DNA from 4 places in the Rhizobium sp. WW22 genome. Region 4 is predicted to be linked to each of the others. Evidence: riboswitches for the same ligand, from Rfam matches in the RefSeq annotation. Region 4 holds a riboswitch; each other region holds the start of a gene.
What was found. Region 4 has a riboswitch for cobalamin ahead of cobU (bifunctional adenosylcobinamide kinase/adenosylcobinamide-phosphate guanylyltransferase). Riboswitches for the same ligand answer to the same signal wherever they lie in the genome.
Positions count from the first base shown of each region.

Region 1 (7,631 bases), on a different replicon from region 4:
GAGCAGATGGATCACTTCGAGGCAAACATTCTACGGGCCACGCTGGAACGCTTCGAAGGGGATATTGCCGAAGTCGCGCAGGCGCTCAGACTGCCGCGCCGCAGTCTCTATGCACGCCTGCAGCGCCACGGCATCAATCCGTCCGCCTATCGCAAGTAAGTTAGCTTGCGCACCGATGGTTGCCGGCAGTTTCCAGGCCGTTCAAGGCGCTATGGTGAAACTATAGTTCCCGTTGGTCTTGTGGCCATCCGTAGAGAGCACATGCCATTCGACCGTGTACTTCCCTGGCGCAAGCTTGTCGGCTACCGGCACCATGAGCGTGGTGCCGCTATTCATCAGCATGGCCTCACCGGTCTTGATGGTTGCCTTGTCAGGCCCGGTTATCTTAATGCCGCTGAATTTCACATTGAGACCTTCCGAGAAGGTCAGGTCGAGCTCCGACGGGGCGCTCTTGACCAAGCCGTCGGCCGCCGGAACGGCGGATTTCAGATGGGCATGGGCCATAGCCTGGCCGGCAAGGGCGATACTGATTGCAGTTGCAGCGAGAAGCAGTTTCTTGATAGGGGGCATTTGATTTCCTTATCATGTTGGTGATCCGGGGAAAGCCCGCGGATCGTGTGATGGCGATCGGTCGATCACCGATATCCGTTGCCGCAAGGGCCGACGGAATTCCCATTCCCGGAGCCGATTACGCACCCCGGAATTAATTCTGTTGCAGCAGATTTCGGATCTTCTGCAGGGCGACATCGGTATTTTCCTGGTAGGCGATCGTACCCCTGAGATTGCCGTCGGCATCGACGAGCAGTACGGACGCCGTGTGGTCCATGGTGTATCCGCCGTCCGGGCTGGGCACCTTTTTGGCATAGATGCGCCAGCCTTTGATCGCCTTCTGCATTTCACCGGGATCGCCCGTGATGCCGATAATCCGGTCGGTGAAATTGCCGGTGTAGCTATGCATGATCTCCGGCGTATCGCGCTCTGGATCGAGGGTGAAGAAATAGGCCTTCAACCCGTCGGCTTGAGGTCCGAGCGTCTTGAACCAGCCCGCCATATCGTAGAGCGTCGTCGGGCAGACGTCGGGGCAATGCGTATAGCCGAAATAGACAAGCGAGGGATGACCCGACAGGGCTTTTTCGGTGATGGGTTCACCGCGATCGTCCGTCAGCGTGAAGGCTGCACCGAAGCTGCCGGCCGCCCGGACCTTGGGCGTCATGAGGAAGGTTGCGTAGCCGATGGCACCAGCGCCGACGATAAGCGCCAGGGCGACGGCCGTTGCCGCAAAGCGTCGTCTATTTGACATGGGATGCCTCCTTGTTTGCCGCGATCGATCCGACGCGAAAATCGATTTCGGCCGTACCGGCTTTTTCGAATTTGAGCGATGTCCTCACCGTCTGGCCCTGAAGGAAGGGCGTGGCGACCTTCATGAACATGAGGTGGTAGCCGCCGGGTTTGAGCTCGATGGTCTTGCCGGCCGGTATTGCTAGGCCGCCGGCAAGCTCGCGCATGATCATCACGTCATTGTCCATCTTCATCTCGTGAATCTGGACCGTTGCGGCGCGCGGTGAACTCGCTGCCATCAGCCGGTCGTCGGTGCCTCCCGTATTCGTGATGGTCATATAACCGCCGCCGACGGGAGCTCCCGGCACCATGGCGCGAACATAGGGTGCGGAAATGGTGAGGTTGCCGATTTTGACATCGTCGGCGGAAGCGAGAGAGGAAGACAGGAATGCCAGCCCGAAAGCAGCGAGGGCAGAGATGGGTTTCTGCATGATCGATATCCTTGATCCGGAGAAGAGCAGGCGGGCGAAGCCTCTGGCTCCGCCTCACCTCGTCAGGAGAAGAAGCGCCGGAGAGGCGGCACGAAGCGAACCAGGAGCTGGTCGAGGAGAAGCATCGCGACGATGGCGGCGCCCGTCAGCGGGAAAGCCATGCCGAAGACGATGGCAATGAACCAGAGGCCGACATAGACGGACTTCTGCGGCGGCATCGGCGGTACGCCAAGACGGCCCGATGGCCGGCGCTTCCACCACATGGTCGCAGCCGTCACGCAGCAAAGAATGATGGCCAGACAAGCGGCCAGCATCAGAAGCTGGTTGAAGAGCCCCCATTCCTGTCCCTGATGGACGTTGATGCCCCATTCGATCGCCTTGCCGAGTGCCGGATACTGATCGTAGGAAATATCGACGAGCGGCTTGCCGGAATATTGGTCGATATGGACGGTGCGTTCTTTGCCAAGGTCGCCGAAATAATGGCTGGCGGTATAGACGCCGGTCCCATCTGATGGGATCGCAAGATCCGAGCCGGCGACCATGCCCAGCCCATGCATGACGTCGACGGCCTTATCGAGACCGATCGGCTCGGCCGATTGCGCCGCGATATCGGAGAGCGGAACGGGCGCGTTTTCGACGACCCAGCCGGCGCGGCTGACGATATCCTGCGTGACCTTTGTCGATTTCGGAACGTCGTCCCAGACTGCCGCCGGTGTTCCGAAATTGTGAGCGGTCAGCCAGGCATTGACGTTGGCGCCCCAGTAGCCGGACCACGGCATGCCGCTGAAGGCGAGAAAGAAGATCAGGATGCCGGCAAGCGCTCCCGTCACGGCATGTAGGTCGCGCCAGAAGACGCGGCGTGATGGGGTGCCGCGAACGGTGAGCACGCCGCCCGTCTGCTGGCGCGGCCACCACAGATAGATGCCCGTCACCACGAGGACGAGAGCAAAGCCCGCGACGATCTCGATGAGGCGATTGGTCCATTTGCCGAAATATTCTAGGCTGTGGATGCGCTTGACGACCCAGCCGAACTCCTGTTTCGACCCTACTGATCCTAGAATGCTGCCATCGTAAGGATTGACGTAGACGATGGTCGATTGTCCATCCTTGGACAGCGTTATCCAGGCCGAGCGGTTCGGCGCCGACGCTTCGTGATAGGAGGTTGCGCGCGCGCCCGGAAAGGCCGAAAGCGCCGCGTCGGCGATCTGCTGCGGCCGCAGCATGGTGCCGGCTTCGGTGACGAGATAGCGATGCGAATAGAAGGTATCGGCAATCTGGTCCTTGAATAGATACAACGAACCGGTGATCGCCAGATTGAGCATAAAAGGGATGACGAGCAGGCCGGCGAAAAAATGCCAGCGCCAGATCGCGCGATAGAGCGAGATATTGTGGGTTGCTGCGGCTGCAGGCTCTGCAGCGGTAAAGGCAGACATGAAATCCTCCGAAGATCGGCAGGCTGCCGCAAGGGGCGATCTGAGGAGGGGGCGGCGAGATGGTTCGCCGTTTGGCGTGAGCCTGCTTTCCCTGAGCAGCCGACCAATCGGCCTGCTTCGTTCGGCAAGATGCAGCTGTGAACACCAATCCTCAGATGTCGCGACGTGATGGTCGCGCAAGCGGCAGCGTTGACGGCGGGCATCGCGACGAAAGCCGCAATGCCGGTTCAGCCAACGATGTCGGGGAGGGGTGGTGCTCTCGGGCCTGTATTCGGCGGATAAAGCTGGCGGTGGAACGCCTCCGATCGTGCGACGACCGTCTCTCCACGCGGGGAGGCAAGGCGCTCACAAATGTCGGTAGGAGGCGCAGGCAGCATCGCGGCGGACGCAATCCGGCATGCCTCGCATCCGGGTGCGTAGGCTTTCCCGTGCACCTTGCCGTCGGCATCCTTGTAGGTGATGCAAAGAACGGGCAGGGAGCCATCCGGAAGCCGGTACTGGGCAAGCTCGATCGGGGATATTTCGTCCGCGGTTGCGACGATCGGTTGATGGGCGAAGCCGACGAGCAACAGCGCAACGGCGCAAAGAATGCGCGCGCTCCACTGAAATGTTCGCGAAATCGTCTTCCGCATGCTTGTCCCCACCACCGCATTCGCGGATAAGGTTTCATTCATAGGGCAGGCGCATCACAAGCGCAATGCGTCAATTCGTGCCGCGATGCCGCCGCACTGCCGATCGATGAGAGGCATATAAACTATTTTTAGAGATCGCATGGTATCTCATAAGGACTTCGACCATGCCGCCGCAGCTCATCTATCGCGGCGCGTTGCGAAGACTGGGAATCGCCATGGAAGTCGAAACACATCTGATCTCGCTAATACGTGTCCTCGGCCAGGTGGCGATTATTGTCTATGCCTATTCCTGGGTCATCCGTATCGTCGAGCGCGGCGCTTTGAAATCCGTGGCCGTCGGGCTGTTGTTCGGGCTGGTCGGCATCCTGTCCATGGGCGATCCCATCCAATGGATGCCAGGTGTGATCCAGGATGGCCGGTCGATCCTCCTTGTCCTTACGCCAATCTATGGCGGCCTTTTGGGAACCATTGTCGCTGCGGCGATGATGGCGCTGTTTCGGTACATGGTGGGCGGCATGGGCGCGGTGGTCGGCGTAGCCGGCATCGTAATCGTTGCAATCGCGGGCTATGTACTCACTCTGCTGCCGCGGCAATGGACCGGCACGGGATGGCGGCGATCGGCTCTGTTCGGTCTGGCGACCTGTTCATCCATTGTGGTTGTTTTCCTTTTTCCGTGGACGGTTGCGCGCGCCCTTCTTATCTCGGCGACACTTCCGGTGACGATCGTCAATATCCTCGGCGTCATGCTGTTGTCGGATCTCTTGCAGCGGGAGCAATATCGCATTGGCATCCAGCGCGCGCTGGAGAACGAAGCGAGCCTCGATCCGCTGACAAGGCTTCCCAACCGCCGGGTGCTGCAGCGCGAAGGCGATCGATGCAGCAAGGAAGCGGGTATGCGGCGTATCCCCTTCTCGATCATCATGCTCGATATCGATCACTTCAAGAAGATCAACGATAGCTGGGGCCATTCCTTCGGTGACACCGTTCTGGCGCGGTTGGCCGATGTCATCAGGCAAACCGTCCGCAAGACTGATATTGCCGCCCGTTATGGCGGCGAGGAGATCGTCGTGCTGCTGCCCAACACCGATACGCGAGCCGCCGCTGCCGTCGCGGAGAAAATTCGCAAGGACATCGAGGACACGACCTTGATGTTCGAGCAGGAGGCCGTCCATGTCACGGTCAGCATCGGCATCGCCTGCTCCCTCGAACCGACGACAGATTTCAAACATGTGCTCGAGGCCGCCGACAAGGCGCTCTATCGGGCGAAGGCGGGCGGGAGAAATCGTGTGGAACTGGCAGAGGCCGCATAGGCCCGCCGCCTTTCCTTCCCATGGGCATGGCGTGCTCTGTCTCATTTCTATCCAAGCGTCCTTGACGGAACGGGGCAGTCCGGAATAACTGGACGTGACGGTTCCCCAAGGAAGACTCCGCGGGGATTAATAGGGAACACGGTGAGGATGACCCAAGCGGGACCTAGACCGTGGCTGCCCCCGCAACTGTAAGCGGATTGCCGATCATCCGGGAATGACCAGCCTGCTGGTTCCTTCCTGAGGCTTTGAGCCGCGCCACTGCAAGCATGCTTGCGGGAAGGCCGATGATAGTCAGATATCCGCAAGCCAGGAGACCTGCCGTCGATCACGATCCAATCAGCCGGGCGGGGATGCTCGGAAAGGACAGAGAATGATTGACCTGCGCCTTCGACATTATCCGACACCTATCGGCCTTGATTGGGATCTCCGCAGCCGGCGGCCGTCTTTCTCAGCGCGATCGCGCTGACGCCGCCCCGTTTCCTTAATCCTATCGAGACCTTTCATGCGCCATTTTTTGACGACCATTGCATTTGCACTTGGGCTGACCGGTTTTGCCGGCTCCGGTTTTGCCGCCACCCAATATCCTCTCACCATCGATAATTGCGGTCAGAAGGTCACTTTTGAAAAGGCTCCGGCCAAGATCGTTTCGATCGGCCAGGGCATGAGTGAAATCCTCTTTTCGCTCGGCCTTGCCGACAAGATTGCCGGAACGGCGGTCTGGGTCGGCCCGGTTCTGCCGCAATATGCCGAAGTCAACGGCAAGATCCCGCGGCTCGCCGATAACGATCCGAGCTTCGAATCCGTCGTTGGCAAGGCTCCGGATCTCGTCGCTGCCGAATTCGAATGGCATGTCGGCGCGCAGGGTTCCGTCGGCACACGCCAGCAATTTTCGGAACTCGGGATCAATACCTATGTTGCTCCGACCGATTGTGTCGCCAAGGTCAATACCGATGGCGGCGATGGTGTGCGCAAGGAGCTTTTCACGATGGATCTGGTCTATCACGAAATCGCCGAGCTCTCGCAGATCTTCGACGTTAGGGATCGCGGCGATGCCCTGATCGCGGATCTGAAAAAGCGCGAGGCGGATGCAGTCGCTTCGATTGCCGCTGCCAAGGCCAAGGATCTTCCGATCGTGTTCTGGTTCTCCAGCAAGGAGGTCAATGGCGATGCCTATATCGCCGGCAAGAACAGCGCGCCGGCCTATATCCTGAAGACGCTCGGCGCCAGAAACGTGGTGACGACGGAAGAAGAATGGCCGATGGTCGGGTGGGAAACCATTTCGCAGGCCAACCCGGCCGTGATCGTCATAGCCACCATGGACCGCCGCCGCTATGCGGCCGACGATCCGAAGGTCAAAGTCGATTTCCTCGAAAAAGATCCAGTCACCAGCCAGCTCGACGCCGTTAAGAACAAGCGTTTCGTCATGATGGATGCGCAGTCGATGAACCCGACCATCCGCACCATCGACGGCATTGAAGTATTGGCCAAGGGCATCAAGTCCTTCGGCCTGGCGCAGTAAGATATGGGTCTCGCCGCAAAACGCAGGGCATGGTGGGCGCTCTTGGCGCTCGCCATGGCTGCCGTCATTCTTCTGGCATTCATGATCAGCCTCGCCGTATCGATCGGCGAGATTTCGATCCCGCTGTCGACCACAGTAAAGGCCGTTTCGAACCGGTTGTTCGGAACGAGCTTCGAACTCAGCCGGATCCATCAGGGGATCGTCTGGGACTATCGCCTGAGCCGCGCGCTCGTTGCTGCAAGCACCGGTGCGTCGCTTGCCTTGAGCGGGGTGGTCTTGCAGGCGTTGCTGCGCAATCCGCTCGCCGAACCCTTTGTGCTGGGCATTTCCGCCGGCGCCTCCACCGGAGCGGTCTGCATCATGATCCTCGGTCTTGGCTACGGCATTCTCGGCCTTTCCGGCGGCGCCTTCCTCGGCGCAGTTGCAGCCTTTCTTTTCGTCGGCCTGCTTGCCGCCGGGGTCGGTGGCACGAGCGAGCGCATCATTCTATGCGGCGTCGCCGGTTCGCAGCTTTTCAACGCGCTCACCTCCTATATCGTCACCACCTCGGCCAATGCGGAGCAGGCGAGGGGCGTCATGTTCTGGCTTCTCGGCTCCATGAGCGGCGTGCGCTGGCCGGACGTTTATCTTTCCGGGCCGGTCGCCATCATCGGCTTCGCCGTCTGCATGGCGCATGTCCGCGTGCTCGATGCCTTCATCTTCGGCACGGATGCTGCCGCATCGCTTGGCATTGCGGTCAAGCGCGCCCAAGTCGTTCTGCTCGGCGTGACGGCTTTCATGACGGCAGCGGTCGTCAGCATCGTCGGCTCCATCGGTTTCGTCGGGCTCGTCATTCCGCATGCGGCCCGCTTCGTTGTCGGGCCGAGCCATGACCGGCTTTTGCCGGCAGCGGCTCTGGCCGGCGCCATCTTCATGGTCGCCGCCGATATCATCTCGCGGGTCATCATTCCCCAGCAGATTCTGCCGAT
Region 1 is NZ_CP178199.1:1,638,339-1,645,969, reverse strand. Features, by position in the region: gene ACK83U_RS26635 (sigma-54-dependent transcriptional regulator) at 1-159, shown strand, start outside; gene copC (copper homeostasis periplasmic binding protein CopC) at 202-570, opposite strand; gene ACK83U_RS26625 (SCO family protein) at 704-1,300, opposite strand; gene ACK83U_RS26620 (copper chaperone PCu(A)C) at 1,290-1,769, opposite strand; gene ACK83U_RS26615 (PepSY-associated TM helix domain-containing protein) at 1,832-3,202, opposite strand; gene ACK83U_RS26610 (hypothetical protein) at 3,430-3,834, opposite strand; gene ACK83U_RS26605 (GGDEF domain-containing protein) at 3,999-5,144, shown strand; cobalamin riboswitch at 5,226-5,482, shown strand; gene ACK83U_RS26600 (ABC transporter substrate-binding protein) at 5,647-6,663, shown strand; gene ACK83U_RS26595 (iron ABC transporter permease) at 6,667-7,631, shown strand, end outside.
Region 1: another riboswitch for cobalamin. It lies ahead of ACK83U_RS26600 (ABC transporter substrate-binding protein); the one in region 4 lies ahead of cobU (bifunctional adenosylcobinamide kinase/adenosylcobinamide-phosphate guanylyltransferase).

Region 2 (7,631 bases), 1.2 Mb from region 4:
GCTGGAGGCATTGTTGAATAGCGTCAGCGCGTCATCGACCGATAGCAGGCCGGCAAAGGCGACCTGATGGCCAAGCGGCTGCGGAAAGAGTTTTAGCACCGCACCGGTAATGACCCCGAGCGTGCCTTCCGCGCCGATGAAGAGATCGCGCAGGTCGTAGCCGGTATTGTCCTTCTTCAGGCGGCGCAATCCGTTCCAGATCTCGCCCGTGGGCAGAACGACTTCAAGGCCGAGGCAGAGCTGGCGCATATTGCCATAGGCAAGAACGGCCGTGCCGCCGGCATTGGTGGAAAGATTGCCGGCGATGCGGCAAGAGCCTTCCGAGCCGAGCGAGAGCGGAAACATGCGGCCATGCTCGGCTGCCGCCTTGTGGACATCAGCCAGAATGCAGCCGCCATCGACAATCATCGTATTGCCGACAGGATCGATATCGCGCACGCGGTTCATGCGTTCCAGCGATAGGATGATGTCCGAGCCGCCCTCGCGCGGCGTCTGCCCGCCAACAAGCCCGGTATTGCCGGTCTGGGGTACGATGGCCGTGCCGGTCTCGCTGGCAAGCTTGAGGATGGCCGAAACCTCTTCCACCGAGCCGGGCTTCAGCAGCATAGGCGAAGCGCCATGATAGAGCCCACGGTTTTCCACCAGATGCGGCGCAATTTCCGCCGGGTCCCGCACGGCATGTTTTTCGCCGACGATGATGGCGAAGCGATCGAGGAGGTCGGAAGAGGAGGCGGAGCTGCTCATGGCGTTTCCTTTGCCTGATGGTGTCGGGCCGATTTAGTCTCTGGGCGCGGCCGCGCGGCGCAGCCGGTCGTTGATAGCCTCGCCGAGGCCCTCGTCGGGAATATGCGAAAAGGCAATTGTCGTTGCACCGGTGGCATCGGCGCGCTTCATGAAATCGAAGAGGTTTGCAGCGGCTTCGGCGAGATCGCCAGTGGTGCTCAGATCCAGCACGGCAACGGCGTTCTCGCTGCCGGGAATGTTTGGCGTGCCGAAGCGAATCAGCGCCTCGCTTGCGGAAACCTCCGTGGCGTCGAGCCGCACCGCCGCTCCCGGCGCATAATGCGAAGCAAGCATGCCTGGCGCCTCGATGGCAGCGGAAGCCTTCTTCTTGCGCTTCAGTGCCTTGCCGGCCACCCGCTCGATCTCGCTTGCCGCCAGCCCACCGGGTCGCAGCAGGCGCATCTCGCCATCCTCAACCTTGACGATCGTCGACTCCACGCCGACGACCGAAGCCCCGGCGTCGAGGATGAGCGTGATCCGTTCTCCGAGATCGTCGTCCACGTGATCGGCGCTGGTGGCGCTGATCTTGCCCGAGGTATTGGCGCTCGGTGCTGCGAGCGGCCGATCAAAGGCGCGGATCAGCTCGCCGGCAAAGCCCTGGGGCACGCGGATGCCGACCGTGTCGAGGCCGGCGGTTGCCAGCGGATGGATGCCGCTATCGGGCTTGAGCGGCAGCACCAGCGTCAGCGGCCCGGGCCAGAAGGCTTCCGCGAGCTTGCGCGAGATGGGGTCGAAGACCGCATAGCGCTCGGCCATGGCGAGATCGCTCATATGGCAGATCAGCGGATTGAAGCGCGGGCGGCCCTTCGTCTCGTAGATCCGGGTAATGGCGGCAGGATTGGTGGCATCGGCGGCAAGGCCGTAGACCGTCTCTGTCGGCAGCCCGATCGGCAGACCCTCGGCAAGGGTCGCCGTCGCCACTTCTATTGCCGTTTGCGGATGTTCGAGAATGTCTATGTGTCGTGCCATGGCCTGCCTGCTTGCAGTTCAGGCCGTTTCTATGCTCTTCGAGTTTTCGGATCAATCGTCAAAGCTGGCGAATGATGTCGCGGAGCTGCTCGTTACGGGCGCCTAGGAGAAGAACATTGCGGATGGCGATCTGCGGATCGTGAGTGTGGAACAGCACGCCGTTGCCTCTGACATCGCGGTTGATCGTCAGCTTCTTGTCTTCGGCTTCCTTGTCCGGATGGATCGCGACAGCGAAATACATCCGCGAATATTTGAGGCTGATGTCTTCGAAGAAGTTCGCTTCCTGGCCGATCCGGGCAAAGAAATTGGCGATATAGAAAGCCCAGTTCACGTCCTCATAATGCGCGAACTGCGTCCGCGCCGCTGTAACGTGGCAATAGCCGAGATGCGGCGTGTCCTTCAGCGTGTGATGAAAGATGAGCTTCGGGAAGCGGATGGACCTATGGAAATTGTTGAGCCGGTCGTGGGTCTTCTCGCCGGCGTCCCTGAGCTTCAGCGCCGTGCGTTCGGCCACCTGTTCGTGGGTGAGGTATTCCCGCTCTTCCGCCAGCCAATGCGGCCTGTTCCGGTTGATACGGCCGGTGCGCAGGAATTCGGTGTACCCCGTCGTCGATACCGGCTGCGCCGGTTCGGGCTCGGCGGGCTTCCCAGCGTCGAAATATCTGAGTTTGGCCATGCCGGATCTCGCTATAAAACTCTTTGGTGACATGATGAACCACGGAGCTTGAGCCGAGCTTGATCGTGCCGGATTGAAGGCGCCCCGATAGCGGCTCCGTTGGCGCTTTCTGCCGCCCAATTGTTCCCCTGATTGCCGGCCATTCGCTGACCTGTCGCAATCAGGATAAAGCGTCATTGGCGGAATGGATATGCGATGCTTTGACCATCTCCGATGCAAGCGCCCAAGTAATTGAATTGCCTGTCAATATTCTCACACCATGCAACCGTCCTATCGTCCGGTTTCACCTGTCGTCAAATTCGAAGCCGATGTCGCATTGCAGCGCAGCGGCAGACGCGGCCGAGAGCTATGATGATATCAATCTCAAGGTGCCGTCTGCTAGGGAGACGGAGAATTGGGAAGCCGGTCAAAATCCGGCGCTGCCCCCGCAACGGTGGTGGAGTGAGGCATGGCGGATAAAGCCACTGGGCCGATCGGTCTGGGAAGGTGCCATGGGGTCCTGGCAACAGGGCCGCTCCAGAGCCCGGAAACCAGCCTTGGGCACATATGGTTTACTGACCGCGGCGGGCGGTCGGGGGATTGCTTTCGGCCGTTCCCAACGGCCTTGCATGTCCTCTGCTCGTCTTCCGGTATTGCGCAAGGATAGGCAAATGGATATCGGCAGCAAAGTTCTGCGGCAACTGAAGAACCACCGGACGGGTTTCAGCCTGGAGCAACCCTTCTACACTGATCCGGAATACTTCAAGCTCGACATGGAGACGATCTACTATCGCGACTGGCTGTTCATCGGCCATGATTGCGAAGTGCCGCGTGCGGGCAATTACTTCACCGTCCAGATCGGTGATTATCCCGTCGTCATCGTCCGTGGCCGCGATCAGGTCATCCGCGCCTTCCACAATAGCTGCCGTCACCGCGGCTCGCGCGTCTGCACGACCGAGCGCGGATCGTCGGCAAAGCTCGTCTGCCCGTATCACCAGTGGACCTACGAACTCGACGGCTCGCTGCTCTTTGCCCGACAGATGGCGGAGGATTTCGACAAGAGCCAGTATTCGCTGAAGCCGGTTCACTGCGAAAGTGTCGGCGGCTACATTTTCATCTGCCTCGCGCAGAACGCTCCCGATTTCGCACCGGTTCGCGCCACGATCGAGCCCTACATGGCCCCGCATCGTATCAGCGAAGCCAAGGTCGCCTTCCAGAGCACCATTATCGAAAAGGGCAACTGGAAGCTCGTCTGGGAAAACAACCGCGAGTGCTATCACTGTGCGGCCAATCACCCCGAACTGTGCCGCACCTTCCCGGAAGCTCCGACGGTTACCGGCGTGCAGGGCGCGATGAGCGATCCCGTCATCACCGAGCACTGGGCGCGCTGCGAAGCCGCAGGCCTGCCAAGCGAATTCAAGATCTCGCCGGACGGACAGTTCCGCACTGCCCGTATGCCGCTGATCGAAGGCGCCGAAAGCTACACCATGTCCGGCCAGAATGCCGTCAGGCGGCCGCTCTCGCCCGACGTGACGATCAACGGCATCGGCACTATGCTGCTCTTCCACTATCCGACGACGTGGAACCACATGCTCGGCGACCACGCGATTTCCTTCCGTGTCCTGCCGATCAGCGCCGAGGAAACGGCCGTCACCACGAAGTGGCTCGTTCACAAGGATGCGGTCGAAGGCGTCGACTACAATCTCGAGGAACTGACACACGTCTGGACCGAAACCAACGATCAGGACCGCCGGATCGTCGAGGAAAATGCCTTCGGCATCCGCTCGCCGGCCTATGAGCCCGGTCCCTATTCGGAAATCCATGAAGGCGGCGTCATGCAGTTCGTCGAATGGTACACGACTTTCATGATCAACCGGCTGCAAGGCGACCAGGCCAAGCTGTCGGCGGTTGCCTGAGCATGAACATGGCCGTCTCCCTTCCGCATCGCCATCTCGACCAAATGCAGCCTTGGAGCGACAGGCAGCATCTGCTCGAATGTCTCTCAGTCACGCCCGAAGCGCCCGATGTGATGACCTTCACCTTCGGGTCCGATAAGGACAACTGGTTCCGCTATCTGCCGGGCCAGTTCGTGACGCTGGAGCTGCCGGCGGCTCCGGAGCCGGTCATGCGCACCTATACCCTGTCGTCCACGCCGTCGCGGCCCTTCTCGGTCGCCGTGACGGTGAAGGCGCAGAAAGATAGCATCGGCACGCGCTGGATGTTCGAGAACCTGAAGCCGGGCATGCGCATCAAGGCTTTCGGCCCGCTCGGCGATTTCAGCCACATCCGTCATCCGGGCGAGAAATATCTCTTCGTCTCGGCCGGCTCCGGCATCACGCCGATGATGTCGATGACGCGGTATATGTCGGACATAGCACCATTGTCTGACATTACTTTCGTCAATTGCTCGCGCAGCCCGACGGACATCATCTTCCGCTCCGAGCTCGAATATCTCGCCCGCTTCATGCCGAACCTCGATCTCGGCTTCATCGTCGAAGGCTGCGGCCGCACCGATCTCTGGTCGGGGCTGAAGGGCCGCATCGACAAGGCGAAGATCGGTCTGCTGGCGCCCGATTTCATGGATCGCACCATCTTCTGCTGCGGCCCGGAAGTCTTCATGGATGCCGTGCGCTCGATGCTCGAAGCGCATGGCTTCGACATGTCACGCTACCATCAGGAAAGCTTCCAGCCGGCCAATGCGGCGACACCGCTTGCGGAAGTCTCTGACGATGCTTCCGGCGAGGCGGCAACCACGATCCGCTTCACGATGGCGGGCAAGGATGTGGCCTGTGCGGCGGGCCAGACCGTGCTTCAGGCGGCGCGGGGCGCCGGCGTGCGCATCGGCGCCGCCTGCGAATCCGGCCTCTGCGGCACATGCCGGGTCATGAAGCTTTCGGGCGAAGTTGAGATGAGCCACAACGGCGGCATCCTTGATGATGAGATCGACGAGGGTTACATCCTCGCCTGCTGCTCGCGCCCGAAGACGGATGTGCAGATCGAGGCCTAGAGCCGGATGATTTTAGGTCTATTCGACCTAAAATCTGAATCCGCTCTAGCGCCAAAGAAGTAGAGCATGATGTCGTTCGAAAACCGCCCACACTTTTCGGCATCACGCTCTAGAAATCCTGGTAGTTCAGCTCATTAATCTCGACCGGCTTGGTTTGCGGGGTCGAGGCCGTGACGACGGGGTCGATCTCGAGCATGAGGGAAACGAGCATCTGCCGCGGCCCACTGCACATCTGTGCGAGCGCGATCGTCAGGTCCGGCGCGGGCAGCGGTTTCGCCGGCAGGAGATCGCCCTGCGGCCAGATCCTTGCGAGCTGGACCTTTGTCATCGGCACGACGTTGACGTCGATATCGGTAAGCGTGCCCGGGACCCGATAGGGGCAGCTTTTCTCCGAGCAATTGTCCGACGAAGCAAACTGCCAGATGGCATAATTGTCCCAGTTGCCGAGTGGGAAAGTACCTTTGACATCCGGCTTGTAGCGCGCATACCACAAGGGCAGCCGCGACAGCAGCGGATAGGTGCCCCGGTGGTCGGCTATGTATCGCGCCGTGTTGTGATTGACGTAGAGAATGGGATAGCGGCCGGTTCTGACCTTGATGTGGGCGACATAGATCTGCGCGTCGTCGAGCGACATGAATTGCGTCGCATCCATGCCGTCGATGTCGAGCACCATCAGCTCATCGGGTTGCGGATCGGCATAATCGAGAAAATGATTGGCTTGGTCGATCGGATTGCCGGGCCGCCCAAGATGATAGGCGCCCCATAACAGGCCATTCGATTTTGCCAGCATGCGGCGCGTTTGAAACAGCTCACGGCTGACGGCGTATTTGCGCCACATCGTCCTGCAATGAGCCACGGTGTCGCCGCCATGGTCGCCGGTGCAACTGAAGCTTTCAGGAAGTCCGTCGGACGCCTTTGAGATGAAACCGGCAATCCGCTTGTCCTGCAGGAATGCGGCCCAGTCGATAGTGTTCAGCTCGTAAGCGTCGACAATCAGGGCGTTTTTGGGGTCGCCCCACGGCTGGCTTTCACCGGCCGAGGGCTTGGAGACCGGCCCCATTAGGGCCAGGATCGTCAGCAAGCCGTAAATGAGGAGGTTACTCTTTCGGTATCCTTTCATGAAATAATAGTAAGGATTGCTGGTTAATCTTGGGTTAAGAAAGCAATCACTATAAATTCATCGTGGAGCCCCCCGTAACTCCTTAAATCGGTAGGGATTTGAGGAACTAAATAACGCGCTGCAGCGTTTCTTGTCGTCTATTCGGATATGCGACGAAGCAGGCAGCGAAACCTTGCTCGGGAAGCATTCCCGACATGAAACGCTTACAGGCTTGAGTAGCAAGCCGAACCAGGGAATGGAGATGAAAATGCTTGGTTTCCGTGCAAAAATCGCGACAGCCGCCTTGACTGCTGCCGTCGCCCTGACGAGCTTCACACCGTCTTTCGCCATGCAGATGCTCGCCGCACCGGTCGTAAAACAGTCCGCGCCCACCCAGGCCGCGTCTGATAATGTCGAACAGGTGCAGTGGCGTCATGGTGGTTACTATCGCCGCGGCTGGTATGGCGGCTACCGCGGTTATCGCGGCGGCTATCGTCATGGTTATCGCTATCATGACGGCTATTGGTTTCCGCTGGCAGCCTTCGGCGCAGGCGCGCTGATCGGCGGTGCGATTGCCAGCCAGCCGCGCTATTACGAGCCGGCTCCGGCCCCGAGCGCCGGCATCAATCCGCGTCATGTCGAATGGTGCGAGGGACGCTATCGTTCCTACCGCGCTTACGACAATACGTTCCAGCCGAACTCCGGCCCGCGCCGTCAGTGCTACTCGCCGTATTTCTAAGCGGCGCTTCCAGAACTGCCAATGCCAGCCGTCCGATTTCCCGCCGGGCGGCTTTTTCATGCTTTGACGTCAGAGAATATTGACCCGCTTGAGCAGCCACCATGCCAGCAGTATGGAGGCGATGATGAAGCCAACCGCATATCCCGTACCGCTCGCTCCACCCGCCAGCGGCAGCCCCGATGTATTCATGCCGAAGAAGCCTGTCACCAGCGTCGGCGGCAGCAGAAACGCTGTCATGATCGACAGGATATAGAGATGCCGATTGATCTCGGAGGCGAGCTTGGAATCGATTTCTTCGTGCAACAGCCTCGCCCGTTCCTGCAGCGCATAGACGTCGTGTTCGACCGCTTCGAGGCGCCCCGTCAGCCGGCCAGCGACA
Region 2 is NZ_CP178198.1:496,022-503,652, forward strand. Features, by position in the region: gene ACK83U_RS02490 (FAD-binding oxidoreductase) at 1-744, opposite strand, end outside; gene ACK83U_RS02495 (L-threonylcarbamoyladenylate synthase) at 778-1,752, opposite strand; gene ACK83U_RS02500 (DUF6656 family protein) at 1,811-2,428, opposite strand; cobalamin riboswitch at 2,778-2,982, shown strand; gene ACK83U_RS02505 (aromatic ring-hydroxylating oxygenase subunit alpha) at 3,079-4,323, shown strand; gene ACK83U_RS02510 (hybrid-cluster NAD(P)-dependent oxidoreductase) at 4,326-5,414, shown strand; gene ACK83U_RS02515 (GH25 family lysozyme) at 5,524-6,534, opposite strand; gene ACK83U_RS02520 (BA14K family protein) at 6,782-7,252, shown strand; gene ACK83U_RS02525 (transporter) at 7,322-7,631, opposite strand, start outside.
Region 2: another riboswitch for cobalamin. It lies ahead of ACK83U_RS02505 (aromatic ring-hydroxylating oxygenase subunit alpha); the one in region 4 lies ahead of cobU (bifunctional adenosylcobinamide kinase/adenosylcobinamide-phosphate guanylyltransferase).

Region 3 (7,631 bases), on a different replicon from region 4:
ACGTGTTCCGACGCCGCATCGATCTCACCTTTGGTCTGGTCGGCGGGAACCGATCCGGCGCGATTGCGGGTCGCGTCATGCTCGGTCTTCGCGTTGCCATTGTCGCGTCGCATGTCTGTCATTTCGCTCATCCTGTTCGTCTGGTCCGCGAAGTCTCGCGTCATTTTTGAAAATGGCGCGGCAGAGAGCCTTCCGTGGTGCGGGGGCGATCGGCCATGTCGGTCAAACCGCGCGGCGCGCTCATTGTTCCGTACTCGCGAGGCAAACACCGATTTCCTTTGTCGATGGAAGCCGGAAGGTTGGGCGGAATGGAACCTTGAACCCGAATTTGCGTCTTCCTAAGTGAGTGGCAGCCGAGGCTTTATGAGCTCGGTCACAATCACGTCTGTCAGGAGTGACCAAAATGGAAGAAAGAACAAAAACCATCGAAGAACTCAGCGTCGAAGAGCGCGAGGAAATTCTCATCGATGTTGCGAAGACGTTGGAAGGCAATGCACGCGAGGCCCTCGTCGAAGGCAACAAGCAATTCGCCATTCTTTCCACCAATATGGCCGAAGCGATCCGCGTCAATGCAGATGAGCTTGCCCGCGACGATCCGGAAAATGCCGAACGGCTTTTGCAACAGGCTGTCGCAATGATCTCGCAGTTCAATGCTACTCATCCTTACCGATTGGTCAGTACGGCTGTTCACTAAGGGGCCTCACGCCTCATTTCACGTTTCGACAACACGACCCGGAGGATTTCGATGTCAGAACTTATTGTGCTTGGTTTCGATGATGCAGACAAAGCGGACGCTGTCCTGAACCGGCTCGTTCAGCTCGAAAAAGAATATCTGATCGATCTGGAGGATGCCGTCATCGCCGTTCGTGATGAATCCGGAAAGGTTCGTCTGAAGCAGAGTGTCAATCTCACGGCGGCAGGCGCCGCAAGCGGTGGTCTTTCGGGCGCTCTCTGGGGTTCGCTCGTTGGTCTGCTTTTCCTCAATCCTCTTGCTGGGCTCGTCGTCGGCGGTGCAATCGGTGCCGGCTCCGGCGCTCTTGCCGGATCGATGGCCGATTACGGTATCGACGACGATCTTATGAAGCGTCTGGCCGAAACCATTCCGGCGAAGAGTTCCGCGCTTTTCCTCCTGATCCGCAAGGTTCAACCGGAAAAGGTGCTTGCCGAATTCAAGGGCGAGCATGCGCGGCTGCTGCGCACCTCGCTGTCGCCCGAGCAGGAGGCGCGGCTGCGCCAGGTGCTTGTCGACGAGACCTCACCGACGTCCGAGGCTTCCGCCACCGTCTGAACGTAAATCCGATCTCTACTCCTGTTGTCGGCGGAGGCCGTGCTTTCGTCCAGGAAGCGCGGTGGCTCAAGGATTGAACGGCGCGCTCGCATTACCTGCGCGCCTTCCCTAATCGCGCAAATACTGCCATTGTAGGTCATGCGGTCATTCACTAGCGGCAGCAGGGAGAGGGCAAGCCCCGGACGGCCATTGTCAGCACACGTTTCCAGGCGAAAACTTGCGCGATGACCGATCCTGTAATTCGTCAAAGCCAGCCGCCGTCAAAACCCAAGACATCGCTGATTCAGACCAAACGCGCGGCGCTGCAGGCGCTAAGGGTTATGATCGCGTGCACGATCACCTATGCCATTTCACAGCATCTTCATCTCCAGCAGGGCTATTGGGCCGTCTTCACGGTACTGATCGTCATGCAGGCGTCGGTGGGCGCGACCGCCGGAGCGGCTTTCGACCGGCTGGTTGCGACAGTCGCTGGCGCCGTGCTCGGAGGTATTGCGGTATTCGTCACGCCGCAGCAGCCGCTTGCGATTGGCATTGCCCTGATCTGCGTCGTCGGCGTTTCAAGTTTCGTGGCGGTGCGCGTGCCTCGTCTGCGCAATGCCGGACTGACGGCCGCGATCGTCATGCTGACACATTCCGCCGCCGTTCCCGTCGAGATTTTCGTGATCGATCGCATCGCCGAAATTACCCTGGGCGGTGTCGTCGGCGTGCTCGCCAGCCTGTTCATCCTGCCGACGCGCTCGCGGACCATGGTTTTGGATCGCTTCGGGTCGGCACTCGATGTCATGGCGCAGATCTTGCGAAGGCTCGCAGCCGGCGTCGAAAAGGGGGAGCCGGTATCGGCCACCGAGGCAAATATCGCCCTGCGTCAGTCCTTGATGGCGACAGAAGCGCTTTTGAGCGACGCGCAGCGCGAGCGCGCCTTCTGGCTGACACGACAGGGAATTTCGGAGGCCATTCCCCGTTCGCTCTGGCGCATCCGCAACGACATGACCTATCTCAGCCACATCGTGGAAACACCTTTCCCGCCGGCGATTGTCGAGGCGATCGGGCCGCAGGCAGGCGGAATGCTGGAGGCACAGGCCCGTTTTGCGGAGGCATGCGGCCGGGCGTTGCGTGCCGGTGGCGAAATCGATCCGGATGTGCTTTCGGCAGGCGACGCGGCTTTCGACGCCGCGTTCAGCACTCTTCAGACTTCCGAGGCTGCCCAATCGATGGGATTTAGCGAAACGGGCCGGTTGTTCGGTCTCGATTTCACATTGCGACGCATGCGCCAGAATTTTCTCGATCTCGCCGACCGCATCCGCGAAAGCAACGTCAATTGAAAGGCTCCAGCCTGTTTTTGGCCAGTCCCAAGTCTCTGCGTTGGGTGCGATGGTCGACATCCATCAACATGGAAATCTGATTGAGGCTGTCGAAGCAGTTGACGCAATTTTAACCGAGGATACTATATATAGTGTTCGAGGTTCTTCTGATTCGCAAGGATTGGAGGCTAAGATGGGAATCCGGTCGGCGAGCATGACGATTGCCAAGCCGGAGCTGCCCCCGCAACTGTGAGCGGCGAGCATTCGTTTGATGACGTCACTGAGGCCTTGTGTCTTGGGAAGACAGGACGAATGTTATGACCCGCGAGCCAGGAGACCTGCCTTGAGCAACAACGTCCACGGGCGGGGTGTCCGACTGGCGAGCGATGGTTCATGCGGCAGGATCGCCGTCATCGCTTCCTTGAAGACCCCGCATGAATAACTTCGGGGTGAAGTCCATGTTATTGAGTATTCATAGTCGCCCGCGCGAATGACGGCCGCTGAAATGCGTCCGGCCGCCGGCTAGGCTTACGTCCACTTTTCACCCGCCGAGCGGGCATCATCCGATGCCCGAGCGATTTTCTGTGCCCATCCATACGAGGATACCTCATGAGCATTACCGTCTACAGCAAACCCGCCTGTGTCCAGTGCACGGCAACCACCCGCGCGCTTGATCGCCAAGGCATCGACTACACCATCGTCGACGTATCGACCGATGCCGCCGCCTATGAGCTGGTGCAAGGTCTCGGCTATCGTCAGGTTCCGGTTGTTGTCGCCGGTAAACTGCATTGGGCCGGCTTCCGTCCCGACATGATCAGCACCCTCGCTTAAGGATCCGGGCCGTGGGCGAGATCGTCTATTTCTCCAGCCGGTCGGAAAATACCCATCGCTTCGTTGTCAAGCTCGCATTGCCGGCTGCTCGTATCCCGCTTGCCGCGGGCGACGAGTTTCGTGCGACCTCGCCCTACGTCCTGATCGTCCCGACCTATTGCGGCGAAGGCGGCAAGGGGGCCGTGCCCAAGCAGGTGATCCGCTTCCTCAACGATGCGGGCAACCGTTCGAACATCCGCGGGGTCATCGCCGCGGGCAACAGCAACTTCGGCGCGACCTATGGGATCGCCGGCGACATCATCTCTGCCAAATGCCAGGTACCGTATCTCTATCGGTTCGAACTTCTGGGCACAGATGAGGATGTCGCCAATGTCAGACACGGATTGGAACGATTTTGGACACGCTAAGCTCTTCTTTGTCGCGAGATGCCGGCGAAAAAACGCAGAGCACTTTTCCTGCTCCCGCGAATGACCGCCCGGCAAAGGCCCCGGAGACGGCGTTGGATTATCACGCCCTGAACGCCATGCTGAACCTCTATGACGAGCACGGAAAAATCCAGCTCGACAAGGATCGCATGGCGGCGAAGCAATACTTCCTGCAGCACGTTAACCAGAACACGGTCTTTTTCCATAACCTTAGGGAAAAGCTCGATTATCTGGTGACGGAAGGTTATTATGAGCAGGAGGTGCTCGACCAATATTCCTTCAATTTCGTGCGCGATCTCTTCGATCACGCCTATGCGAAGAAGTTCCGTTTCCCGACTTTCCTCGGCGCCTTCAAATACTACACCAGCTACACGCTGAAGACCTTCGACGGAAAACGTTATCTCGAGCGTTATGAAGACCGCATCTGCATGGTCGCGCTGACGCTGGCGCAGGGCAGCGAGCAACTTGCCCGCGATCTGGTCGACGAGATCATCTCCGGCCGGTTCCAGCCGGCAACGCCGACCTTCCTCAATGCCGGCAAGAAGCAGCGCGGAGAGCTGGTCTCCTGCTTCCTGCTGCGTGTCGAAGACAATATGGAATCGATTGGCCGCGCCATTAACTCGGCTCTGCAGCTTTCGAAACGCGGCGGAGGCGTGGCGCTATCGCTCACCAACATCCGTGAGGCCGGTGCGCCGATCAAGCACATCGAGAACCAGTCGTCCGGCATCATTCCCGTCATGAAGCTGCTGGAAGACTCCTTCTCCTACGCCAACCAGCTTGGGGCGCGGCAAGGGGCGGGCGCCGTCTACCTGAACGCTCACCATCCCGACATCATGCGCTTCCTCGATACCAAGCGCGAAAATGCCGACGAGAAGATCCGCATCAAGACGCTGTCGCTCGGCGTGGTCATTCCCGACATCACCTTCGAGCTCGCGAAGAACAACGAGGACATGTATCTCTTCTCGCCCTATGATGTGGAGCGCGTCTACGGCGTGCCGTTTACCGAGATTTCGGTGACGGAGAAGTATCGCGAGATGGTGGGCGACAGCCGCATCCGCAAGAAGAAGATCAAGGCGCGCGAATTCTTCCAGGTGATCGCCGAAATCCAGTTCGAGAGCGGCTACCCCTACATCATGTTCGAAGACACGGTGAACCGCGCCAATCCAGTTGCCGGCCGCATCACCATGAGCAATCTCTGCTCGGAAATCCTGCAAGTCAGCGAAGCTAGTGAATACAACGACGATCTGTCCTACAAGCATATGGGCAAGGACATCTCCTGCAATCTCGGCTCGCTCAACATCGCAGCCGCGATGGACAGCCCGGATTTCGGCAAGACGATCGAAATGTCGATCCGAGCGCTGACGGCTGTCTCCGACATGAGCCATATCTCCTCCGTACCCTCGATCGAAAAGGGCAATGACGAGAGCCATGCCATCGGTCTCGGCCAGATGAACCTGCACGGTTATCTCGCCCGCGAGCGCATTTTCTACGGTTCGGAAGAGGGCGTCGATTTCACCAATATCTATTTCTATACGGTGACCTACCACGCCATTCGCGGCTCGAACCTGCTTGCGGTCGAGCGAGGCCAGAGCTTCAAGGGCTTCGAGAATTCGAAATACGCCTCCGGCGAATATTTCGACAAATATACGAACCAGGAATGGAAGCCTGCGACCGAACGTGTCGCGGAAATCTTCGAAAAGGCCGGCATTGCCGTTCCGACCCAGGAAGATTGGCTGGAACTCAAGAAAGCCGTGATGGAAGGCGGGCTCTATAACCAGAACCTGCAGGCCGTGCCGCCGACGGGCTCGATCTCCTATATCAACCACTCGACCTCTTCGATCCACCCGATCGTCTCCAAGATCGAGATCCGCAAGGAAGGCAAGATCGGCCGCGTCTACTACCCGGCTGCCTTCATGACGAACGACAATCTCGATTACTACCAGGACGCCTACGAAATCGGTCCGGAAAAGATTATCGACACCTATGCGGCCGCGACCCAGCATGTCGACCAGGGCTTGTCGCTCACGCTGTTTTGCCGCGATACCGCGACGACGCGCGATATCAACAAGGCGCAGATCTATGCCTGGAAGAAGGGCATCAAGACCATCTACTACATCCGGCTTCGCCAGATGGCGCTCGAAGGCACGCAGGTTCAGGGCTGCGTTTCCTGCACGCTCTGAACCTTTGAGGGACGATGACAATGAACATGCAATTCAAGCCGGCAAGCCGCGTTCGCGCCATTAACTGGAACCGCATTGAAGACGATAAGGATCTCGAAGTCTGGAACCGCCTGACCGGTAATTTCTGGCTGCCGGAAAAGGTGCCGCTGTCGAATGATATCCAGTCCTGGGCCACGCTGAAGCCGGAGGAGCAGCAGCTCACCATCCGCGTCTTCACCGGCCTCACGCTGCTCGACACGATCCAGAACGGCGTCGGCGCCGTAAAGCTGATGGCTGATGCCGCCACCCCGCATGAAGAAGCGGTGCTGTCGAATATCTCCTTCATGGAAGCGGTGCATGCACGCTCCTATTCGTCGATCTTTTCGACGCTCTGCCTGACGCCCGATGTCGATGATGCCTATCGCTGGTCGGAGGAGAACGAATTCCTACAGAAGAAGTCTACGCTGATCATCGAGCAATATGCCTCCGGCGATCCCTTGAAGAAGAAAGTCGCGAGCGTCTTCCTTGAGAGCTTCCTGTTTTATTCCGGCTTCTATCTGCCGATGTTCTGGTCGAGCCGCGCCAAGCTCACCAACACCGCCGATATGATCCGCCTCATCATCCGCGACGAAGCCGTGCATGGCTATTACATCGGCTACAAATTCCAGCGTGGGATTGAGCGGCTTTCGGACGGGCAACGCCAGGAGATCAAGGACTTTGCCTTCGATCTTCTGCTGGAGCTTTATGACAACGAGGCCAAATATACCGAAGCGCTCTATGACGGCGTCGGGCTAACAGAAGATGTCAAGAAGTTCCTGCATTACAACGCCAACAAGGCACTGATGAATCTCGGCTATGAGGCGCTCTTCCCGGCCGAGGCCTGCAAGGTCAACCCGGCGATCCTCTCGGCGCTTTCCCCGAATGCGGACGAGAACCATGACTTCTTCTCGGGATCGGGCTCGTCCTATGTGATCGGCAAGGCGGTCGCCACAGAGGATGAGGATTGGAATTTCTGAGGATGGAGCTTGGCGCAGCTTAGGCAGTTCGAGACAGTACCTTCGAAACCGCCTCACGACGAAGCGGCGCGTGCGCTCGTATGAAACGGCAAATGACCGGCCCTAGCGGATAGGGTCGGTCATGAGCCTACGGGCCTTCGGCCAGAGCAGGGATTATTTGTTGAGCGCATCCTTCAGCGCCTTTGCAGGCGTGAAGGTCAGCTTCTTCGATGCTGCAACCTTGATGGTTGCGCCCGTTCCCGGGTTGCGTGCTTCGCGCTCCGGCGTATCCTTGACCTTGAACTTACCAAAACCCGGAATTGAGGTCTCGGCGCCGGAAGTCGCGGCTCCGGTGATGGTGGCAAAGACGGCTTCGACGATTGCCTTACCCTGTGCCTTGGTGAGCTTGTGATCTGCGGCAATCTTGTCTGCAATTTCATTGGTAGTGGTCATGAGGCTTCCCCCGCATTGATAACGGCGGAATCATTTCCATTGGAGATGCCAGTTGTCACGAGGACTTCTGACATGAAAGGGCGAGAAAGCCTGCATTTCCACAGGTTCCGACGCATTGACGCCATTTTGGAGGTTTTCCGCGGGTGATTTTCCAGGCGAAGACCTGGCCATGCAGCCGA
Region 3 is NZ_CP178199.1:1,324,744-1,332,374, reverse strand. Features, by position in the region: gene ACK83U_RS25100 (hypothetical protein) at 1-122, opposite strand, end outside; gene ACK83U_RS25095 (hypothetical protein) at 404-694, shown strand; gene ACK83U_RS25090 (DUF1269 domain-containing protein) at 746-1,288, shown strand; gene ACK83U_RS25085 (FUSC family protein) at 1,513-2,610, shown strand; cobalamin riboswitch at 2,732-2,950, shown strand; gene nrdH (glutaredoxin-like protein NrdH) at 3,199-3,420, shown strand; gene nrdI (class Ib ribonucleoside-diphosphate reductase assembly flavoprotein NrdI) at 3,432-3,827, shown strand; gene nrdE (class 1b ribonucleoside-diphosphate reductase subunit alpha) at 3,944-6,025, shown strand; gene nrdF (class 1b ribonucleoside-diphosphate reductase subunit beta) at 6,046-7,020, shown strand; gene ACK83U_RS25060 (HU family DNA-binding protein) at 7,174-7,452, opposite strand.
Region 3: another riboswitch for cobalamin. It lies ahead of nrdH (glutaredoxin-like protein NrdH); the one in region 4 lies ahead of cobU (bifunctional adenosylcobinamide kinase/adenosylcobinamide-phosphate guanylyltransferase).

Region 4 (7,631 bases):
GGATAGTTCGCCATAACAAGCGCAACACGGCGATCACCGGGCGGCGTGTTGCGCAGCCGCGCCCAATTGGCAGCGAGCCGCGCCGTATAGCGCATGCGATCCTCGAGCGGCTCGCTGGCGACGATATTGGCCTCGACCCTCTCGTCATAGCGGGCGGCCGCCTTGAAGGACACGGCTCGGGCGAGAACGCGCCCATCCACTTCGGGCAAAGCGACATTCATGCCGAGATCGCGCGCCGAAAGCCCCTGCGAGGATGCCTCCCACGCCTCCTTCGATGAAGCCGAGAAGATGGCCTGCAGAACGACGGCGTCGCCCGTTTCCAGCACCGTCGCCTGACGATCCGCGCCCGGCGCCGAAACGGCAAAGCCGGTGGCGTTGATGACCACGCCCGGTTTCAGCTCGGTAAAGACGCTTTCGAGAATGCCGACGGACACGGCGTCCTTCAGGCTATAGGCAAAGACCGGCAACGGCCGCATGCCCTCGGCAATGAGGGCCTCTATCATGGCCTCGACGGGTCTGGTTTCCGCGCTCTGAACCAGCGCGCGGTAGAAAGAAACGGCAACCGTCGGGGGTTCGAATCCTGCAGGGGTCACCACCTGTTCGAAAGCGATGTCGGCGTCCGACGACTGCTTCAAAGGAGAGTCTTGCCCCTCATCCGCCCTCCGGGCACCTTCTCCCCGCAAGCGGGGCGAAGGGGGAGCCGTGGCCTCGATATGCCCCCTCTCCCCGTCAATACGGGGAGAGGGCTGGGGTGAGGGGCAAGCTCTCCATTCGATTTCGAGCCCCCTCCACTCCTCGACGCCGATCACGCCTCGGCCCGGCCACCAGATCCCGGCCTTCATCAGGGGTGCAGCGGGCATAGGCTTCTCAGCGCCCGTGAGCATCGCCTCTGCATAGACAAGAAACGCGCGGGAATTCGCCTCCCCGCCCTCGATCAGATAGGACCAGAGCGCGTTGAGATCATCGAGCGCAACGTTGGAGAATGGCGTTAGCCCGGGATCCGGCTTCGAATCCCCCGGCAGCACCGCAATCAGAGCACCCTGGCGCGCTGCAGAAGCATGCAGCGCCTCCAGTGCATAATGGAAGTAACTTGCCCCTCCTAGCGCCCGCACGATGATGAGCTTCGCATGCCGCGCTGTCCTGTCGACATAGGTATCGACAGACATCGGATGCTTGAGGCTCATCAGGCTTGCAAGCCGAAGGGAACGGTCGCCCTCACCATGCGCCGCGGCAATCGCCGCAAGCTCGGTATCGGCAGCCGACAGAAAGAGGATATCGCCGGGCGACTGCCCAAGGTCGATCGCCTCCTCGCCGTCGCTGATCGTTCCCTTCTGTGCCAGGAGGAGATGCATGGATTTCCCTTAGGCCAGCGCCTCAATCGCCTTGCGCACGATCGTCTCGTCCATCTCGTGCAGACCGATCACCACGAGCCGGGTCGCGCGGGCTTCGCCCGGTGTCCAGGCGCGATCGAAATAGGTGTCGATGCGGCTGCCGACGGCCTGCACCTGCAGGCGCATGGGCTTGCCGGGGACATCGACAAAGCCCTTGAGGCGCAGCACGTCATGCTCCGCAATCACGCCCTTCAGCGCATCGACGAAAGCCACCGGATCGGCGATCGGGCCAAGTTCGACGACGAAGCTGTCGAACTCGTCGTGATCGTGCGGCGTGCCGTCCTCATGCTCCAGCTCGTGATGGGATTTGCGGTTGACAATATCGTCTTCCGTGCCGATTCCGAGGCCGAGCAGGATGGCGGCCGGCACATCGCCGTTCTTCGCTTCGATGATCGTCGGCTTGCGGCTGGTGCGTGAGGCAACTTCGGCGCGGACACGGCCGAGACCGTCGATATCGATCAGGTCGGTCTTGTTGAGCACGATCAGATCTGCGCAGGTCAGTTGGTCTTCAAAAAGCTCCTCGATGGGGCTTTCGTGGTCGAGCGAATCATCCTCGACGCGGGCAGCCTCGACGGCGTCGTGGTCGTCGGCGAAACGGCCGGCGGCGACGGCGGCGCTATCGACGACGGTGATGACGCCGTCGACGGTGACGTGGGTGCGGATGTCGGGCCAGTTGAAGGCAGCGACCAGCGGCTGCGGCAGAGCAAGGCCTGACGTTTCGATGACGATGTGATCCGGGCGCGCATCGCGCTCTAGAAGCTTCGTCATCGTGGGGATGAAATCGTCGGCCACGGTGCAGCAGATGCAGCCATTGGTCAGCTCGATGATATCGTCTTCGGTGCAGTTCTCCGCGCCGCAGCCCTTCAGCACGTCGCCATCGACACCGAGATCGCCGAATTCGTTGATGATGAGCGCGATCTTCTTGCCGCCGGCATTCTGCAGGAGGTTGCGGATCATCGTCGTCTTGCCGGCTCCGAGGAAGCCGGTGATGACGGTGGCGGGAATCTTTTCCTGGTTCATATGCATCAACCCTTCATTTTCAGCGGCAGGCCCGCTGCGATAAAATAAACTTCGGCACTCGCCGCTGCGACCATTTGGTGCAGACGGCCGGCATGATCGCGAAACGCGCGCGCCATGCGATTTTCCGGCACGATTCCCAAGCCCACCTCGTTGGAGACGAGAACGAGCCTCGATCGTGCGGTCGGCAGAAAGGCGGTCAGGGCGGCAAATTCCGCCGCCATGTCACGCTCGGCCATCATCAAATTGGTGACCCATAGCGTCAGGCAGTCGACAAGCACGGCTCGCCCCTCGGCATCGATGGCGGCAAGCTGACCGACAAGATCGATCGGCTCCTCATGCGTCTGCCAGAGATCGCCGCGGTCGGCACGATGCTTTGCGATGCGCTCGCGCATCTCGTCATCCCATGCCTGCCCTGTCGCCACATAGTGACGTTCAAGACCCGTGTCCGAAACCAGGGATTCGGCAAACCTGGATTTGCCGGAACGCGCGCCCCCAAGGACGAAGACTGCTCGGGAAGTCGAAAACGACATACGCTATGCCCGCTCCCACGCGGAATCGAGGGTCTGCAGCACATCGCTGGAACCGGAAGACGGGCGCCTACACGCCGAAAACTCGTCTTGCGCCATGACAACCTCCGTGCTGGCAGCGGAACTTACGTCCCAGAACAGGCTCTGTGCCCGGCACGCATGGCAGGTCTCCTGGCTCGCGGATAAGGCGCCGCGACGGGGGCAGACCGAAACCGGTCGCCCCCAATCGTGCACAAGCGGGTCTTTCTCGCCTTCCCGGCAATGCATCATGAAAAGGCGGACGATTCGTAGAATAAGAGGCGTCCAGCCCCGGTTAATCATGATGCCACGCCAGTGGCTTTTTCGACTTGAGCCTGTCCCGCCCCGTTCGCCCCATGCGAACCATCAACAGAACAGGCTTCGAACCGAATGAAAGACCCTGACCGCTCTACAGTCGCGGGGTCGGCTGTGATGAGAACGCCCGGATTGGGTCCGTCCCTTCACATTCCCTTTTCATCCCATGCGGCAGATCGCCGCTCAGGAACCATTCGTTATGCCGGCAATGATTAGGCTTTCACTTACCTCAAGTCAATCAAGGGCATGGATGCGACCTGCGCCGTCCCGATTGCGAAATCGGCGGAAAATTCTCATGAAACCAGCGGCTTTTTTGCCGTATTTCTTTGATGTTAGGAGTTTATAGAGGGTAAGCTCTCACATTCGAGTAAAACGTATCGTCCGTTTCCCATGCTGCAGAAATTCCAACCGCGACGCCTCGGCGTCTTCTCGGCCCTATTCGATCTCGGTCGCTTCAGGGCATTGCTGCGCCGTGGCGAATTGGGACTTGTCTTCGCCGGAGCGCTGGTAGGCATAGTATCCGGCTGTGCGGTCACGGCGATGAGCTATATCTCGCGCAAACTTCACAGCGTCATCTATGGCATAACCGACTACGAACGCTTGAGTTCGGCGGCAATGGCAATTCGGGACAAATCGGTAGTGTTCATCGCACCGATCGCAGGTGGCATCATTCTCGGCATACTGCTCTACATATTGTCCCGCACACGCAAAAAGCCGATGGTCGACCCGATCGAAGCCAATGCGCTGCACGGCGGTCGCATGTCGCTCACCGACAGTATCATCGTTGCCGTGCAGAACCTGATCTCGAATGGATTCGGCGCCTCTGTCGGACTTGAGGCCGGCTACACGCAGATTGCCGCCGGCATCGCCTCCAAATTCGGCTACAAGATGCAGATGCGCCGCGCAGACCTGCGCATGCTCGTCGGCTGCGGCGCGGCCGGCGCCATCGCCGCTGCGTTCAACGCGCCGCTCACCGGCGCCTTCTACGCCTTCGAGCTGATCATCGGCAGCTATTCGATCGTGACGCTGACACCCGTCGTCGTTTCGGCGCTGATCTCGACCATGATCGCAAGATTGCTTGCCGGCGACGACTTTGCCATCGATATCGATCACTTCGGGGCGATCGTGCCGGCGGATTATCTTCCGGCCATCCTACTCGGCGCCTTCTGCGCCGGTATCGGCATCCTGATCATGCAGGGCGTCGCATGGGTCGAGGAACTGGCGCGCAAAAGCTCGATCGCGCCGCCTTTCCGCCCTGCGCTTGGCGGCTTGGTGGTGGGAACACTAGCGTTGATCTCGCCACAGGTTCTGTCTGCCGGCCACGGCGCCCTGCATCTTAACCTATCGGCCGATGTGACGCTGAGTGCACTTATCGGCGTCTTCATCCTGAAGTCCCTGGCATCAGCGGTCTCGATCGGCTCCGGCTTCAGAGGCGGTCTCTTCTTTGCGTCGCTGTTCATGGGTGCGCTGCTCGGTAAGATCTTCGCTTATTGCGCACCTTATTTCGATCACGCCACGCTGACGCCGGCCGTCTACGCAGTCGTCGGCATGAGCTCGCTTGCCGTCGCGATCATTGGCGGGCCGCTGACCATGACCTTCCTGGCGCTCGAAATCACCGGGGATTTCCCGATCACCGCCCTGGTTCTGGCGGCGGTCATCACCTCCTCGCTGGTGGTGCGCACGACCTTCGGCTACTCCTTCGCCACGTGGCGCTTCCATTTGCGCGGCGAGAGCATCCGCAGCGCTCACGATGTCGGCTGGATCCGCAACCTGACCGTCGCCCGCATGATGCGCCCCGATGTGCATACGGCCAGCATCGACATGAGCATCGAGGAATTCCGCAGGAATTTCCCGATCGGCTCGGCGCAGCGGGTCATCCTGGTTGACAAGAACGAAAAATATTCCGGATTGGTTCTCGTACCCGACGTCTATGCGAGCCCCGTCGAAAAGGATGACGAGGAACACGGTCTTTCCGATTTCATCCAGCTGCGCAATGAATTTTTGCAGCCGCAAATGAACGCCAAGCAGGCAGCAGCCATGTTCGAGCAGACGAAGAGCGAAGCGCTCGTCGTCGTCAACGACCTCATCGAACGCAAGGTCATCGGCCTGCTGACGGAGAGCTATACGCTGCGTCGCTACAGCGAAGAACTCGACCGCCGCCGCCGGGAAGTCTCCGGCGAACTCTAGGCGACCAGACCGTCGAGCCAGGCGGGATCGAGCACAGCTTCCAGCTCTGCTGCAACTTCGTCCAAAGCCGCGTCGACGCTGGCGCGATAGTTCATGCGCTCGCCGGAAAGGCCGAAGCTTGCCAGCAACTTTGCCCGATAGCTGTCACTGCTGAAAAGGCCATGCAGATATGTGCCCATGATGCGACCATCCGGTGATACGGCTCCATCAGGCCGCCCGTCGATCATGGCCGATGGCCGTTCGCAGTCCCGGCCCCGCGTCACGCCGAGATGGATTTCATAGCCCGATAACGGCACATCATACTCTTTGGAGACGGCAGTGCTGTTGCGCACGGTCTTTTCCGGCGCCATCTCCGTCTCGATATCCAACAGGCCCAATCCCGGCGTCTCGGTCACCGATCCTTCGATGCCAAGTGGATCATGGACCATGTGGCCGAGCATCTGGTAGCCGCCGCAAATGCCGATGACGCGGCCGCCGCGGCGAACATGCGCGGCTATATCGCGGTCCCACCCCTGCTCGCGCAGATCAAGGAGATCACCGATCGTAGACTTCGAACCCGGCAGCACCACGAGCGCTGCATCGGCAGGCAAGCGCTCTCCAGCGCGGACGAACACCAAATCGACATCCGGTTCGGCCCGCAGCGGATCGAGGTCGTCGAAATTGGCGATGCGCGACAGCACGGGTACGGCGACCTTGAGCGCGCCAGAGGAACCCCGAGCAAGTCGCTCCAATACGACCGAATCCTCCGCCGGCAGGCGCGCCGCCGCCTTCAGCCAGGGGACGACACCATGGCAGTGCCACCCCGTGAAGCTACCAATTGCCTCGATACCCTCAGCGAAGAGGGAGACATCGCCACGGAACTTATTGATCAGATAGCCGCGGATCATCCGCCGATCTTCCTCCGGCAAGATATGGTACGTGCCGACCAGCGACGCGATCACGCCGCCGCGGTCTATGTCGCCGACCAGCACGACGGGGACATTGGCGCGTGTCGCAAAGCCCATATTGGCGATGTCGCCGCGCCGCAGATTGATCTCGGCAGGCGAACCCGCCCCCTCGACGATGACGAGATCAGTCCCCGCCCGCATCGTGGCGAAGCTTTCGAGCACCGCGCCGAGCAATTGCGGCTTGAGCGCCTGATAGTCCCGGCCCTTGGCTTGGCCCCAGACCTTGCCCTGCACGATGATCTGGCTGCCGGTTTCCGATTGCGGCTTCAACAACACCGGATTCATATGAACAGATGAGGGAACGCGCGACGCCAGCGACTGCAGCCACTGGGCGCGTCCGATTTCGCCGCCATCTTCGGCAACGGCGGCATTGTTCGACATGTTCTGTGGCTTGAACGGGCGCACTCTCACGCCCCGGTTTGCGAACAGCCGACACAAGCCCGCGACTAATACCGTTTTTCCGACATCGGAGCCGGTTCCCTGCAGCATGATCGCTCTCGTCATTCCTCACCACCTTGATATGCTACAGCCACTGAAAACGCTGGATTCTGCCTTGATTTTGCCGCGATCTCCGTCCCTCGGAGCCCACCGACACGATACAAAAATGCATCATCGTCCGACATGCTCTTTTTGCGACATTGGATGACGATTTCATCCATTGTGAGTTACGCGGAAGAGGACTATCTGCATCGTGAAAACAAACAACGAAACCGGCCGGTCCGGGTCGGAGGATACCCCAATGCTTTTCATCTTCAACAGACAGAATTCCATCCAGATCGCCTGGAACGGCAAGCTTCCGGCTCACCGCCCCGAGAGCCGGCTGCAGCAGCTCGATACGCGCTTCGGCACGGTGGGCTTCATCCGCACGTATAATGTCGGCTGATAGCGCGTCAAGCCGCCAGTCCAACACACGAGAAGCCGCCATGCGATAGCATCGGCGGCTATATTTTTGCTCAATGTCGGGATCGGAGCGGATTGCCGCTCTCACACAGAAAACTGTCTTGTAACGGCGCTCTTTAAAGCGCGAAAACCGCGCGATCCAGAGATCGACACGGTTTGCCAAAAACGCCGGCTTCCCTGCACATACACCGCAAGGTTCGCATTCCCCGGTACGCTATACCTGATCCAGGGAAGCAGCGGTTGTCCCCCGCCACGCATCGATTGATAAACCGACATCGTTACTGGAGGGTTATTAAGTGCTTAAATTAGAGTGAATCTGAAAATTT
Region 4 is NZ_CP178198.1:1,685,167-1,692,797, forward strand. Features, by position in the region: gene cobN (cobaltochelatase subunit CobN) at 1-1,352, opposite strand, end outside; gene cobW (cobalamin biosynthesis protein CobW) at 1,362-2,411, opposite strand; gene cobU (bifunctional adenosylcobinamide kinase/adenosylcobinamide-phosphate guanylyltransferase) at 2,417-2,941, opposite strand; cobalamin riboswitch at 3,082-3,481, opposite strand; gene ACK83U_RS08410 (chloride channel protein) at 3,662-5,458, shown strand; gene ACK83U_RS08415 (cobyric acid synthase) at 5,455-6,909, opposite strand; gene ACK83U_RS08420 (hypothetical protein) at 7,145-7,288, shown strand.